Regions from separate parts of the Microbulbifer sp. NBRC 101763 genome, predicted to be linked through region 2. Evidence: predicted binding sites of a transcription regulator. Region 2 holds the regulator's gene; the other holds the start of a gene.
The links. The regulator PhoB, encoded in region 2, activates phosphate uptake and scavenging genes when phosphate is short. The targets are predictions, from matches to a motif close to TGTCATAAANNTGTAACA.
Positions count from the first base shown of each region.

Region 1: ABWV76_RS07060 (PhoX family protein) is a predicted target of PhoB. The motif match lies at 2,167-2,184, and genes of this name have one in related genera.

Region 1 covers NZ_BAABQV010000002.1:383,121-390,825, reverse strand. The annotation lists gene ABWV76_RS07065 (TonB-dependent receptor) at 1-2,075, opposite strand, end outside; gene ABWV76_RS07060 (PhoX family protein) at 2,356-4,284, shown strand; gene pstS (phosphate ABC transporter substrate-binding protein PstS) at 4,403-5,482, shown strand; gene pstS (phosphate ABC transporter substrate-binding protein PstS) at 5,650-6,735, shown strand; gene ABWV76_RS07045 (diguanylate cyclase) at 6,808-7,705, opposite strand, start outside.
Region 2 covers NZ_BAABQV010000003.1:398,176-405,880, forward strand. The annotation lists gene ABWV76_RS09860 (putative porin) at 1-70, shown strand, start outside; gene ABWV76_RS09865 (M48 family metalloprotease) at 152-1,438, opposite strand; gene ABWV76_RS09870 (DUF4265 domain-containing protein) at 1,508-1,987, shown strand; gene yaaA (peroxide stress protein YaaA) at 2,138-2,914, shown strand; gene ABWV76_RS09880 (DUF938 domain-containing protein) at 2,911-3,522, shown strand; gene ABWV76_RS09885 (hypothetical protein) at 3,525-3,884, shown strand; gene phoR (phosphate regulon sensor histidine kinase PhoR) at 3,920-5,245, opposite strand; gene phoB (phosphate regulon transcriptional regulator PhoB) at 5,382-6,086, opposite strand; gene ubiA (4-hydroxybenzoate octaprenyltransferase) at 6,196-7,038, opposite strand; gene ABWV76_RS09905 (chorismate--pyruvate lyase family protein) at 7,096-7,705, opposite strand, start outside.

The sequences.
Region 1 (7,705 bases), on a different contig from region 2:
CTGGAAACATCGGACAGAACAATGAAATTGTCGATACGCTTGTGGAATAACCCCAGGGAGAGCATACCCAAATGGTCTGCATAGTACTCGGCAGAGAAGTCCAGATTGCGCGACTGGTACGGATCTAGCGCAGGATTACCGGCCTCCACTTCCAGCTTGTCATCGTCATACTCTATCTTGGCCGGCGATGGGTTCAGGTGTCCGAAGGATGGGCGCGAAAGAGACTCACTATAAGCCGCACGCAAAACAATATTATCGTTGTAGTCATATTTATAATTTACACTGGGAAAAAAGTCATCATAATCGCGCTGATAGCGTATCCCAGCTGCATAAACCTCGTCGGCAATTTCCTGTGCACCGGGTACCGGCTCTTCAGACTCGACGACTTGCACACCCTCAGCGGTAAAGTCTGTGCGCTCGTAGCGAACCCCAAATACCAGCTGCGACTGGTCAAACTCAATCGTATTCATAACGTAGAACGCACTGATATCTTCCTGCATATTGTAATCGCGCGCGGAAGACAAAGCCGTTTCAGTTTCATCAACTTCAAAATCGTCAATATGACTGTTAATAAAGTAATTTAAACTGCCGCTACTAACCCCAGGGCCAAAGCTATCCAAGCCGTAGTCGATGTCATTGCGAACAAAATCTGCGAGGGTGTAGTCTCCCGCAAAATCCTTATACACGGTCGCATTCAAGTCTCCACTCTTCTCACGCTGTCGCTCGTGTATGCCAAACTGGATAACTGATGGATTACCGGCCCACTGAATTTCCCGGCTAATGTCGAAACGCAGGCTCAGCTCTTTATCCTCTGTAAAGTTATCTTCAATGACGAGCTCATCCAATTGATAACTGGACGGGTCTAAAACTCGCTGCGCATCTTCTGCGCCCACTGCCATACGCGGCGTTTTATCTGCCTCTACATAGCCAATGCGCACAGGCTCCAATGCAAAATCTGTATCGCGTCGGTGAGGTTCAGACTCCTCCGCATGGGAATATCCCAGTGCATAGGAGATATCCACCTGATCAAAATTATGCTCACCACCGAAAACAGAGGAGATGATTTCCTGCTCTTCCAGCCGGTCCTTCAAAGACTTTTCCAGTGCAGCTTCCTGCCACTGTGCGGAGTTCCTTGAAATCGTTTCCGGCTCATCCCGCCCGGCATCCAACTTCCAGGAGTTGCGCTGGCGAATTTCCTTGTCGGAAAATTCTGAATAGAGATTGTGGAAGTACATACGTGAGCGATCACTAAGATCCAGATCGAAGTTGGCAGCAACACCTGTTCGCTCGCGGGTAATGGAATAATCACGCTGTTCGATCTCTGTCGCACCAATGCCGGTAGTACCATCCTCAGCCGTAAATTCCTGCCAGGTACCATCAGTCTCAATATTTTCCGAACCGAAATTCCGCTCTTGATGGCTGAGGGCCAGGGCCACGCCAAATCGTCGATCGCCACTCAAATCAAAGACATTGGTTAAAGTGGCTGCGACTTTGGGACTATTTTCCTCCTGAAGTTCACTGTAACTGTTCTCAGCACTGAACTTATAGCGACGGCCATCATAATCGAGCGCATTAAGGCTTTTGATTTCAATAGCGCCGCCAATAGAGTCTGCACTCATGTCGGGAGTCAGGGTTTTAAAAACCTCCAGGCTGGCGAGTAGGTCTGAGGGAATGACATCCAGGGCGACCGCGCGACTATCTGTTTCCGGGGCCGGCAGGTTAATTCCATTTATTGTTGCCGCGTTCAAGTTAGGATCAATACCGCGCACACCCACAAAGCGTCCCTCCCCCTGATCACGGGCAATAAAAACCCCCGGCATCCTCTGTAAGGCTTCAGTAACATTGGCATCTGGAAGCTCACCGATTGCATCAGATGTCTGCACTGCAACCAGCTTATTCGCATCCCTCTGGCGATCCAGGTCACTGCGCGCGTTACTTGCCTGGGCAGTGACGACCACAGTCTCCATAACCTGTGAATCCTGGTTTTGTGCACTTGCATTTGCGCTCATAATTGCAGCGGCAAGTGCCGTAACTGATGTACCTAGCAGCCGTAAACTGATGATCTTATATTTCATAAAGCCCCCACTCCCGTCATTGCCAGTGGCGTATTAGATTGGGCGCAGACTAGTAGGCGTTTATGACCCTTCAGTGACGTTTTTTTTAAGCTGTCATCAAGCTTTCAGAAAAAATTGTAAATATCTGTGCCAATCAACCAAAGGGCCAAACAATCAGGCCTGAAAAATGAGTTATAGAGCAGTGACTCCGGTCATAGACTTTTAAGCAGAAATTCCCACTTAACCAATGAGATTCGCCGAGCCAGCGATCCAGAACCAGTAACCCAAAATGGAGTGGAGTATGAGCGACCAACCCAGTAACCCAACACGGCGCAAACTGCTCAAAACCTTGAGTACTGTGACCGCCGCGGGTACAGCAAGCTCAGTATTACCCGGCTGTATTGCGGAACACAGCGCTGAAAGGGAAAGCCTTACTTTTTCTGAAATTCCTCATTCGCTGGATTTCCAACACCACCTGCCGGAACACTACAGCGCCGATATCCTTTTGCGCTGGGGAGATCCAATTCAGGAAACCGATACTCCATTTCACCCGGAGAAACTGGATGCCGCAGAACAGGGACAGCGATTCGGCTACAACAATGATTTCATTGCATTTATGCCTCTGGCTGACAATGTCGAACCTTCACGTGGGGATTTACAACTGCAAAGCGGCAATAGCAACCGCGGACTACTGTGTGTAAATCACGAATATACTCAACCCCACTTAATGTTCCCCGGCTATAACGACGAATACAGTGCCACTCGTGGGGTTAGTTCTGAGCATGTCGCGATAGAGCAGGCGGCCTGTGGTCACTCCGTGGTGGAAATTGAGCGCAGTAGCAACGGGTGGCGTACCGTGCTGGACAGTCCTTATAACCGCCGAATAACCATGACTACCGCCATGGATATCAGTGGGCCAGCGGCAGGAAACAGGCGATTGAAAACCGCAGCCGACCCCAGCGGTACCCAAGTGCTGGGCACCATAGGGAATTGTGCCGGGGGCAAGACGCCTTGGGGTACTGTCCTTATTGCTGAGGAAGGGTTCGGTGGCGCTTTCCAGGGTAACCCACAAGAAGTCGAAGACCCCAGGGAGGCCCAGAACCACCATCGCTTTGGCATAAGCCCAAGAAACCGTAATTTGGGTGACTACGATCGCCGCTTTGACATTCAAGCGGAGCCCAACGAGCCAAACCGTTTTGGCTGGATGGTGGAATACGATCCCTATGATCCCCAATCTAAGCCGCGCAAGCTCACTACCCTCGGCCGCTTTGAGCACGAGGGCTTCACCCTGGTGTGTAAACCCGGTCAGGCGGTGGTGGCCTACGGAGGCGATGATGACGAACACCAGTTCGTCTATCGCTTTGTCTCCAGGGGTATTTATCAACCTGAGGATTACCAGGCCAACAGGGAACTTCTTACTGAAGGCACTCTCTATGCCGCCAGGTTCGATGAAAATGGTCACGGGCAGTGGTTAGCCCTGATTTATGGCCAGGGATCTCTCAACAGCGAAAATGGTTTTCACAATCAGGCAGATGTACTGATCGATGCACGGCGTGCGGCAGCCCTGTTAGGCGCAACCCCCATGGATCGCCCCGAAGATGTGGAAACCAACCCCCATAACGACTGCACTTATGTCATGCTGACGAAGAATAAGAAGCGCCAGAAAGATGAAATCGATGCTGCCAACCCTCGCGCTAAAAATGTTGCAGGCCATGTATTGGAAATAGTACCACCGGGTAAAAATGGTAATCGTGACCACACCAGTGATCGTTTTCAGTGGCAACAGTTTTTACTGGGGGGAAACCCCAATGCAGAACGCCCAGAAGAGAGAGGTGCCTACGGCCAGCAGGCCAGCTACAACATTTCCGCCAATGGCTGGTTTGCCAACCCGGATAATGTCGCGTTTGATGGCCACGGCAATATGTGGATTGCCACTGATGGCTGTGAGCGCTTTGGATTCCATGATGGGCTCTGGGCCATGGCGACAGAAGGGCCCCTGCGCGCTGCACCAAAACACTTCTTCGGCTGCCCCAGAGGTGCAGAGGTTTGTGGACCGGAATTTACACCCGATGGCACAACCCTTTTCATAGCAGTGCAGCATCCCGCCGAAGCGCGTAACTCCACATATGAAAATCCCATACACCGCTGGCCGGACAATGACCCCAAATTGCCACCACGTCCATCCGTATTGGCAATCTACAGGGACGATGGTAAAGAGGTTGGCAGCTAACTTCACAATCAATTAAGACGGCGTCAGTATTGCTAAAATTAACTCTAAGTATATTTTTTTACCGGCTTGCCGCCTGTAGTCTCTCCTAAGAGCGCAGGCTTTGTGGTTGAGGTTAGCCATGCAAACTAAATTTATCGCTGCTTTACGCCACATTGGCGTCACTCTGGCAGTTGCTGCTGTATGCCTGCTACCCCAGATCAACGCACAAACCTCTGAGTCCACCATTAATCTGCGCGGCAGTGGAGCCCGTTTCCCCCACCCAGTCTACGTCGACTGGTTTCGACAGTTTACCCATCAGGATAACGATATATTCGTGCACTACGGATTAAGTGCCAGCACAGATGGTATCCGGGATTTCCTGGGAAATACGGTAGACTTTGCTGCCTCAGATATTGCCATCGAGATTGACAGGCTAGAGGGCTTAAAGGGAGGAGCCGTAGTACTACCTGTCACCGCTATTCAGCTTGTATTGATATTCAACCTGCCGGGCATTGAGGCGTTAAAACTTTCCAGGGATGCCTATGCAAATATCTTTTTAGGTAAGGTCCAAACCTGGGACCACCCCAGTATTACTGCCAGTAACCCTGAAATACAGTTACCTAACACTGAAATAACGGTGGTAACTCATACTGAGAGTTCTGGCGCCTCTTATCTTTTCTCCGGGCATCTGAGTAATATCAATGATGAATTTCGCGAAAACATCGGAATAAGCCAAGCGCCTAACTGGCCCAGACAGCCCGGTTTCGAGCGGGCCGCAGGTAGCCAGGGAGTGGCGGCTAAGGTCAGAGCGACCCCAGGTTCCATAGGCTTTATAGACCACTGCTTTGCCGAAGTTACCAATCTCCCTGAAGCACTGCTGGAAAACCGTTCGGGGAATTACATTGAGGCCAATGTAGAGAGCGGCACTGCAGCATTGGAAGAGGTTGAATTTCCTGAAGGCAAGCTACCAGGCAGTAACGCCCCTAACCTGATTGCCTGGGTTTGGGATCCCGCTGCTGAGGGCGCCTATCCAATTACCAGTTTCTCTTGGCTATTGCTTTACGCGGAGCAGGACGATAGCAAAGCCAAAGCTCTACGCAAAATGTTGTCATTTATTCTACATGCCAACTCCCAGGCAAAGGCAGGTGAGTTGGGGCTGGTGCCCTTACCGGAACATGTTCGGGAAAAAGTACTGAGCGCCATAGATTTTGTCCAATAAATCAAAGATGTGTTTAGATTTATTTCCCTTGAAATCAACTTATATTAACTCAGTGGTGACACCAAGCTCCCTGCCCTCCTGCTAAAATTGAATTTGAAGCCAAGTTTTACCCGGCTCGCCATCAGGAATCGATTAAGGTACTGGCGGCCCTTTAGTTGAGGTTTTCCATGCTATCGAGGTATGCCACTACTTTATGCCGCCTGGCTGCCACTCTTTCAGCCGCTATTTTTGGCGCAATTTTCTCTCTTTCCTCCCTGGCCCAAGTACCGGAAAACCCTATCAACTTACGTGGAAGTGGCGCAAGTTTCCCGTATCCAATTTACGTGGAATGGTTTCGTCAATTTACTCATCGAGAAAATAATATTTTTATTTTCTATGAAATGAGCAGCAGTGGCGATGGTATCAGGGACTTTCTTGGACACACAGTGGACTTCGCCGCATCCGATGCAGCGATTGATGTTGATGAATTAAGACGTTTAAAACAGGGCGCTGTGGTCTTGCCAGTAACCGCCGGAGAGGTGGTACTGGTATTCAACCTTCCAGGTATCGATAAGCTGAAACTTTCCCGGAAAACCTATACAGGGATTTTCCTGGGTAAAATAAGAAACTGGGATGATCCACTGATCGTTGCGGATAACCCCGATATCACATTGCCCCGAACACCGATTAGCGTGGTCACGCGCTCAGAAAGTTCTGGTACCTCTTATATTTTTTCCGGTCACTTAAGCAGTATCAGTGAGGAGTTTCGTGAGAAGGTTGGCCTGGATAGAGTTCCCAACTGGCCTAAGCTTCCCAGCTTCAAGCGCGCACCGGGGAATCAGGGCGTATCTGCCAGGGTAAGAAAAATCCCTGGTGCCATCGGCTATGTCGAGCATGGCTTTGCCGAGATCGTCAACCTGCCAATCGCAACACTGGAAAATCATGCGGGTAACTATATCGAAGCCAGCGCAGAAAGTGGTGCTGCAGCACTAAAAGAGGCCGAATTTCCCAACACCGAACTACCAGTAAGTGGCGCTCCCAATTTGATCACCTGGGTTTGGGACCCCAAAGCGAGGGACGCTTATCCGATCACCAGTTTTTCCTGGCTATTACTCTACTCGGACCAAGAAGATGATAAAGCCAAGGCCCTGAGGCAATTACTGGTATTTATGTTGAGCAGGAAATCCCAGTCGGAAGCGGGCAAGCTTGGATTAGTGCCACTGCCAGAGAATGTACGATTAAAAGTTTTAAATGCTGTTACCTTTGTGCAGTAGAATCCGTTACAAATTTAAATAGCGAAATTGAATTTAAGACGATGAATATAAACAGCATTAAACTAGAGCGCATCAGGCACTGGCACCCGCTGTGGAAAACTCCAATATCCTATTGCGCCCTGTTCTCTTCGCTTGGTAAAGGGCGCTATCTGCCTGCTGTAACAATTCCAAAATATCCTTATGCCCTTGCAGACAAGCCACCCCAATACTCGCGGTAAAACTTACAGGTCCCTGAGCCGATTTAATAACAATTTTTGCAATATCTCTATGTACCCTCTGCGCAATACAAACTGTGCCCGCGACATCCGCACTCACCAACAGCGCAAATTCCTCACCACCAATCCGACCAAATACATCCACCTCACGCACATGCTGGGCTATTACTCGTGCTGTCGCACACAGCGCCTGATCACCAATTAGGTGGCCGTGAATATCATTTATGGATTTAAAATGATCAATATCAAGCATCAACACACCCAGGGGAATCTGCTTGCTCTGGGCTAATTTTATAAGTAAAGCAGCTTCCTCGAAGAAGCTGCGGCGATTGTATATTCCAGTGAGCGGATCTGTACGCGCCTCTATTTCCGCCCGCACTTTTGCTGCTTGTAACTCCCTTGTGCGCAGCTGTATCAGGTGCTCAAGATCTGTTTTGGAAACTTCCAATTGTTGCATATATTTTTTTTCTGCCAGGTCTTTTTGGGTGCGTAAACGCTGCACCATTAATCCAATCGCAGCCATTATGGCCATCATTTCCACAAATGAAGCTACTGGAGGCCAGTAATAGTTGACCGGATTATGCACCACAAAGCCTAAATCACGCATAGCCTGCACCAGTAAACCAAGCACCAGGGTGGCCCAACCTATTGCAAATACCGCGGCAGCACTATTACCCTGCCGCCAGCGCACCAAGGCAATTGGCACCACAAGTGGATAACATAACAATGCTACTGTCATGGAAATCTGGGAGGCA
Region 2 (7,705 bases):
CTATGCAAAGGCCTTGAATCCAGATGTGGATGTAAAGAAATTTGAACTAGGTGTGACTGTACAATTCTGAGTGAAAGAAAGTAAAAAGGGCTATATGAGATAGCCCTTTTTATAGATTTTATAGTGCCGGATATTTTAAATTACAATTAAACTATCCTCTATTTGTCAGCCCCTGCATTCTTGCCTGAGCTTTCGATGCAATTTCTCCTCCTGCTTGAGACGCAGTCTGGTAATGCTGAAAAGCAGTTTGTACATTGCCTTGCTTCTCATAGACTTCACCCAGATAGTAATGTGCGTAAGCCGTATCCAGGTAGCGAAGAGAGCGGTTTAGGTCTCTTTCAGCCGATGTATAGTCCTTAAGTTGTGCACTGACCATTCCACGTTTCAGCCAATGGGAAAATAGGGCTGGGTTTTTTTGTACAGCACGATCATAAGCTTTGTGGGCGCTGGCGTACTGTTTTTTTTGCGCAAGCAGGTCACCTTCCAGTGCGAAGAAAGCTGCTTCCTTGGGCTGTTGTTTTTGCGCTTTACGCACGAGGTTTAGGGCATTGTCATATTGCTTGTTACTTGCTGCCTTCAATGCCTCATCATAATTTTTGTAGGCATCGGCATCGCGTTTAAGCTGGCTAATCGCTTTTTGGTAGGCACCACGGTTGCTAATGCCCCCTTTTGCCAGTGATTTACTGTGCTCAATATTTGCGTTGACACGGGATTGTGATGGGGGATGGCTGGCAAATAGTGCTTCCAGTCCGTTGGTCTGGCGCCCCTTGGAGAGCTCAACAAATTTACGCTGCAGGCGAACTGCTCCTTGGGGGTCATAGCCGGCAGCAGCCATATATTTCATGCCGTACTCATCAGACTCCAGCTCATTGCCGCGACCATAGCGTGCGATATAGGCTGAGCCACCAAGCTGGCTGCCGGTAGAGATGAGGTCTGCATAGGCGGTGTCTTTTGCCGCTGCGCCCAGGACAGCAAGCCCTGCGCCCAGCACCTGTTGCTGGGACATGGCTGTAGCTGAATGCCGCGCAGCGGCGTGAACAATTTCGTGCCCTAACACAGCGGCCAACTCAGCTTCATCGTCCAGCAGCACCAGCAAGCCACGGTTAACGGCGATTTTACCGCCGGGTAGGGCCCAGGCATTGGGCACGGAATTGTTGAGCACGACGAACTCATAGGGCAGTTGGGGCTGGTCCGAAACTCTAGCCAGTTTTTGTCCCACCCTGTTCACATAATCCTGCAAGCTGGGGTCTATGGTGTATTGCCCACCTTGTTGCTGCTGGTTTTTAGGGTACTGTTGCTGCCCCAGGCTCAGTTCCTGCTGGGTTGAGATCAGGGAGAATTGTTGTTCTCCGGTTACGGGGTTGACAACGCAACCACTGAGAATTGAGGTTGTTACAAATGCCGCAGTCGCGAAGAAAGTCTGGTTGCGCGAGATCATTGCCTGCCTCCCTGTATAATGCTGAGTATTTAGCGATCACCCATTGTACACAGTCCGGGAAGAGAGGTTATGACAGCACTACAGGTAATCGAGTTGTTTGCGGGCACGAACCCTGATGGCGAGCCGGTGGTAGAACGCCTGCAGGTGCGTATTAATGAAGACAGTAGCTGTCAGCTGGTACGTTCCCCCGCTTTTATAAAGGGCATCGCCAGCGGCGATAGTATCAAGGTAGATAAAGATACCCAGCAGTTTGAGCTGGTAAAACGCTCTGGTAATTTGTCAATCCGAGTATTTTGTCGCGGTGATAGCGCAGAGCTTTCGGATAAATTAACCCCCCAATTGGAAAAACTTGGAGGCGAATTGGATCTGGAAGTTCCGCGTATGCTGGTATACAGCATTCATGTCAGCTGCGGGTTCGAAAAAATTGAAAAGATCCTGAATAGTGTCTGCGATGGGGCCAACAGTGTCTGGTATTACGGCAACGTGTATGATCCCAAGGATGGCCAGACCCCCTTGAATTGGTGGCAGGATATTCTAAAGCCAGAATAGTCACGGCCGGGGTAAATCAAGGGTAGTAGCAATATTTACTGCCGCATTATGCTAAGAGAGCCGGGCAAAATTTCAGGTATGCCCTAGATTCGCAATTGGTTTGGAACGTCGCTAACAGCGATGGTTAGGCAGAGGAAAGTAAGGTATCCGATGTTAATAGTGATTTCTCCCGCGAAAACGCTGGATTATGAGAGTGAAATTCCCGAATTGGAAACCACCCAGCCGGAGTTTCTCAAGGAGTCTGCAGCATTGATCAAAGAGCTGCGTAAACTCAGCCCGCAGCAGATTTCCAGCCTGATGAAAATTTCCGATAAGCTGGGCATCCTGAATTACGATCGGTTCCAATCCTGGAAGCGGCCTTTTACTGCTACGAATGCACGAGCGGCGCTGCTCGCTTTTAAAGGCGATGTTTATACCGGTCTTGATGCAGAGTCTATGGGCAAGCGCGATTTCAGCTATGCGCAAAAACATCTGCGTATGTTGTCGGGGCTCTACGGTATCCTGCGCCCACTGGACTTGATGCAGCCTTACCGTTTGGAGATGGGCACCAAGTTTGAGAATTCCCGTGGTAAGAACCTGTATGAATTTTGGGGAGAGAAAACCACCGGGGCTCTCAATGAGCAGTTGCATAGCCTCAAGAGCCGTGAGTTAGTTAACTTGGCCTCAAACGAGTACTTCAAGTCGATCAGGCCCAGGGCACTCGATGCCGAAGTGATTACCCCACACTTCAAGGACCTGAAAAATGGCCAGTACAAAATGATCAGTTTCTTCGCTAAGAAGGCGCGGGGCATGATGAGTCGTTGGGCTATCGACCAGCGGGTAAAAAAGGCAGAAGAGCTGAAGGGCTTTGATGTCGGGGGGTATGAATACAGCCCTGAAATGTCCAGTGAACACGATTGGGTATTTACCCGGGACGAAGCGCAATGAGCGAGCAGGCCCTACCGGATGCTCCCTCCTGCGCGCGTAACCGTGATCCCATCCTTAAACAATTACGACGCCTGCTGGCTGATAGCCGGCAAGTGCTGGAAGTTGGAAGTGGTACCGGGCAGCATGCGGTCTACTTTGCTCCTCAGTTGCCCCAATTAACCTGGCAGACTTCTGAACGTGCGGAGATGTTACCGGGAGTTTGCGCCTGGTTGGAGAAGCAGCCCGCGCAAAACCTGCTAAAGCCTCTTGCCCTGGATGTCGATAGCGACTGGCCAGAGCTCAGTGCAGACGTGGTCTTTACCGCCAATACCCTGCATATCATGTCGAGAGAATCGGTAGAGCGCTTTTTCCACAAGCTCCCCTCGGTCTTGGAGTCCGGTGGTCAGCTGGTTGTCTACGGTCCTGTGAAAATTGATGGGGCTTTTATCGGGCCAAGCAATGCCGATTTTGATCTCTGGCTCAAGGAGCGCAACCCAGCCAGTGGTATCCGTGACCTGGAATGGTTGGATCAGCTCGCTGCAGATGCGGATATGCGGCGCGAAGAGCTAAGTTTCCTGCCAGCCAATAATCAACTGGTTGTCTGGCGTAAAAACGATAATAAGGAGTAAGTATGCCTGCGTGGTTTGAAGTAACGGTAATTGTGGCCTTTGCAATTGGCGCTGTGTATTTTTTTGCCAAGTATCGTGAGACTGCTGCTGCCCTGCACGAAAGTGAGCGTATGAAGACGCGCCTTTCTAATGACCTGAACCGCTATAAGGATGTGCCTCGCCTGCGCGCCTTGCGCGATGCTTTACTGGGTTCCCGGCCCCTGCCTACGGACGATGAGGGCAATGAGCACCTGTTGCTGCGTGATGGGGATTTGCAATTGCACCACCTGATCCTGAGCAGGGAGAGTACACCGGTTAATGATGAGGACGAGAGCACCTATACAAAAAATGGTGAAAAGGTAAGGCTGGAGGAGTTTGATTAACCCCGGCTTTATCTGGGTAAGGAGTGGGGCGGTGTTTAAGCGCCCACTGTCACCTCAGGACCTTGCTCTACTTTGCTAACCACTTTTTTGACAGGGAAGTGCAAAGTGAAAGTGCTGCCTTGTGTGGGAGTACTTTCAACACTCATTTCACCGCCGTGGCGTATCAGAACGTGCTTCACGATAGCTAGTCCCAGGCCTGTGCCGCCGCTGTCTCGCGAGCGACCGGGGTCGACCCGATAAAAGCGTTCAGTAAGGCGCGGGATATGTAAAGGGTCAATACCTATGCCTCGATCCTCCACACTGAAGTGACCGCCCCAGTTGTCCTGCCACCAGCGAAGCTTGATGGCCCCTTCATCAGGGCTGTACTTCACCGCATTCAGCACCAAGTTGGCAAAGGCACTGTGTAGCTCGCTAGCATCACCGCGAATGCAGCAGGGGATTTCGTTTTCCACTTCTATCTGGTGGCGACCACCACTAAAGCTGCGTGCTTCCCGCGCTACTCGCTCCATCAGTTCCTGCACATCTATCAGCATGTCGCCGCCAGTGCGCTCAGAGGTCTCCAGGCGTGCCAGAAGCAACAGGTCGTTGACCAGTGTAGTCATGCGTGCGGCCTGCTCCTCCATCTGTGCCAGTGGACGCTGCCACGCGGGTGGTGCCATATCACTGCCTTGCAAGGTTTCCAGGTAGCCGGCAATGACTGTCAGTGGGGTGCGTAGTTCGTGGGAGACATTGGCAACAAAATCGCGGCGCATCTGCTCCAGGTTGTGCAAGCGGGTGATATCGCGAACGATAACCAGTGCCTCATCTTTTCCATAGCGGGTAACCTCCAGCTGCAGGTGCAGTGCTTCATTGCCTGGGGCGGGAAGGGTCAGAGGCTCGCGCGAGTCGGTATCCTCGCTGTGCATGTAGCTGACAAAGTTGGGGTCACGGACAAAATTGACCAGGGATTGTCCGCTGTCACTGGCCTGCAGGCCGAGTAGCTCACCGGCAGCGGGGTTCCACCAAGCCAAATGGTCGCCATTCTCGAGAGCAACTATGCCCTCACGCAGAGCGCTGGTACTGTCCTGTACCCGCCGCAACATAGCGTGCAGCTTTTGTTTCTCACGGCGATGACGGCGTTGCATACGATAGAAGTCATCGTAGATTTCGCCCCAGATACCGAAAGAGGTGGGAGCGGGTCCGCGCCGGCCATTGGCCAGCCAGCGGTTGAAGCGCTGTTGTTGCCACAATACAGATAGAAGGTAGGCGGCCAGGCCCGCAATTAGGGCGAGCGACCAGTTGCCTGAGGTGAAACCGAGAATGGTGCAGCCCAGAGCGATAATTACAAAACGCGAAAACTCGCCAATACTGCGATCCAACATAGCGTTGCCGTGTTACCTGACGGACGCGAAAGGGCTCTGCCTGGCAGCCCTTCACGGTCAATACATCTTGGAAACCCATAGTTCTGAAGTGTGACCATTGGTTCCCGTGGAAGTCAGTGCCGATCTGTGGGGATTGTCACACTTTTTCGACAGTTTGCACAGAAAATCGATAGCCTGTTCCGCGTACTGTCTGGATATATCGGTCATGACCATCCACTGTCAGGGCTTTGCGCAGGCGACGGATATGCACGTCCACAGTGCGCTCTTCCACATATACGTTGCCGCCCCAGACATGGTCCAGCAATTGGGTACGTGTGTAGGCTCGCTCTTGGTGCGATAGGAAAAAGGTCAGCAGGCGAAATTCGGTGGGGCCCATATCTACAGGCTGTCCCTTGATAGTCACCCTGTGACTGAGAGGGTCCAGCACCAGGTTGCCGGCACTCAATGGGTCTTCCGGTGTGGCCGGGCCTGCGCGCCGCAACACAGCCTTGAGGCGTGCAACCAGTTCGCGGGGGGAGAAGGGCTTAGTGATATAGTCGTCGGCGCCTGTCTCTAACCCCTTGATTTTATTATCTTCCTCGCCTTTTGCCGTGAGCATGATGATGGGCACTGAAGCGGTCAGTTCATCGCGCTTGAGGCGCCTGGCCAGCTCGACACCGGAGACATCCGGCAGCATCCAGTCGAGCAGGATCAGGTCCGGCTTTTCATCGATAATCAGGGCGTGGGCCTCCTGGGCGTTCTCGGCTTCGAGGCAGCGGTAATCTGCCATCTCCAGCGCTATCCGCAGCATGTCGCGTACTGCGGCCTCGTCATCGACAATCAGAATCGTTTTACTGTGCATTTGCCTGCCATTCCCGCTCAGCTTCCAGGTTTTCCCGGTTATGGCTGGGGATTAAACGAGATTAATATGACAAATATATGACGGCTGCTGTCCGGTTCCCAGTCAGCAGTTAATTAAACAGATAATGCAGAAAAATTCCGGTAAATAACGCCAACCCTACCCAATTGTTGTTGAGAAACGCACGAAAACAGGCTTCTCTCCCCCGTTCGCGAACCAGCCATTGCTGGTAGGCAAACAATGAGGCCACAACGATAAGGGAAACGTAGTAAATGCCCCCGAGGCTAAAGCGTTGGCCGATGAGCAGCAGTGCTATCAATACCAGTAGCTGCAGGGCGGCAGTCATGACTTTGTCCATCTCTCCAAAAAGGATTGCTGTGGATTTAACCCCAATCTTCAGATCGTCATCCCGGTCCACCATGGCGTAGAAAGTGTCGTAACACAGGGTCCACAGCAAGTTGGCAACATAGAGGAGCCAGACTTGTGGTGGGACTTTGCCAGTTACTGCGGCGAAGGCCATGGGAATGCCCATGCTGAAGGCAGCACCCAGTACCACTTGGGGCAGATGGGTGTGACGCTTGGCAAAGGGATAGCAGAAAGCTAGTGCCAGAGCGGGTAAGGAAAGAAGAATAGTCAGTTGGTTGGTTGTCAGTACCAGCGCGAAGGCCAACAGGCTGAGTCCGGCAAAAAGTCCAAGTGCTTCTTTTGGAGTGATACTGCCAGTAGCCAGGGGGCGCTCAGCAGTGCGCTTTACTTTGCCGTCGATCTCACGATCAGCAAAATCGTTTACTGCACAACCGGCTGCGCGCATCAGGATCACTCCAAGTGTGAATACGGAGAACAGGTGCAGTCCCGGCCAGCCATCCGCAGCCAGCCATAGTGCTGCCCAAGTGGGCCATAACAGCAACAGAGAGCCGATGGGTTTATCCATGCGAGCCAGCTGCCAGTAGGGCATGATTGCGGGCCAGCGGGTGGCAATCTGTTGGCTGATCACGGTGGACTCTCCCAGTATCTAGTTAGTGACTGCGGCGGCTAAAGGTGAGGTCTCTGGCTGGAAACTTGAGAGAAATGTCTCTGCTACCAGCAGGGGCTTGTCCCGAAGCCAGAAAGTAGAGCGGCGACCCCAGGCGTTCTTATTCTCATTGCACAGGGTCTCCAGCTGGAAGTTCGGATTTCGCTGCAGGCGATTAAATTGAATATCACCACGGCGGATACCTGGCTCGCTGAAAAGTAACTCTCCTAATGGGCGGTCGTCCAGGCTGCGCAAATTGCGGGACTTGCCTTGTAGGCTGCGCATCGGCAATACGCTGCGGGCGTATACCCAGGGCTGGCCGCAGCCATACAGTAAAACCTCCCGCACCAGGGCGCGACTGTGCTCACGCAGTTTTAGTGCGCGACACTCCTCAGCAAGGGGTGTTTGCCAGCCCTGGAAGAGGACCTGTACACGAAAATCCTCGCCGCTCTGCTGCTTCAAAGCCGCCGTCAGCGAGCCCGAATATTCCAGCCAGGGCAACAGTGACTCGGGAGGCTCTGGGAGTGTTGGCTCTAGGGGCTGCCCACGCCAATCGCCGGTGGGTACAAATGGGGATTGGTGCAACGATAACTCCGCAGTCTGGAAAAAT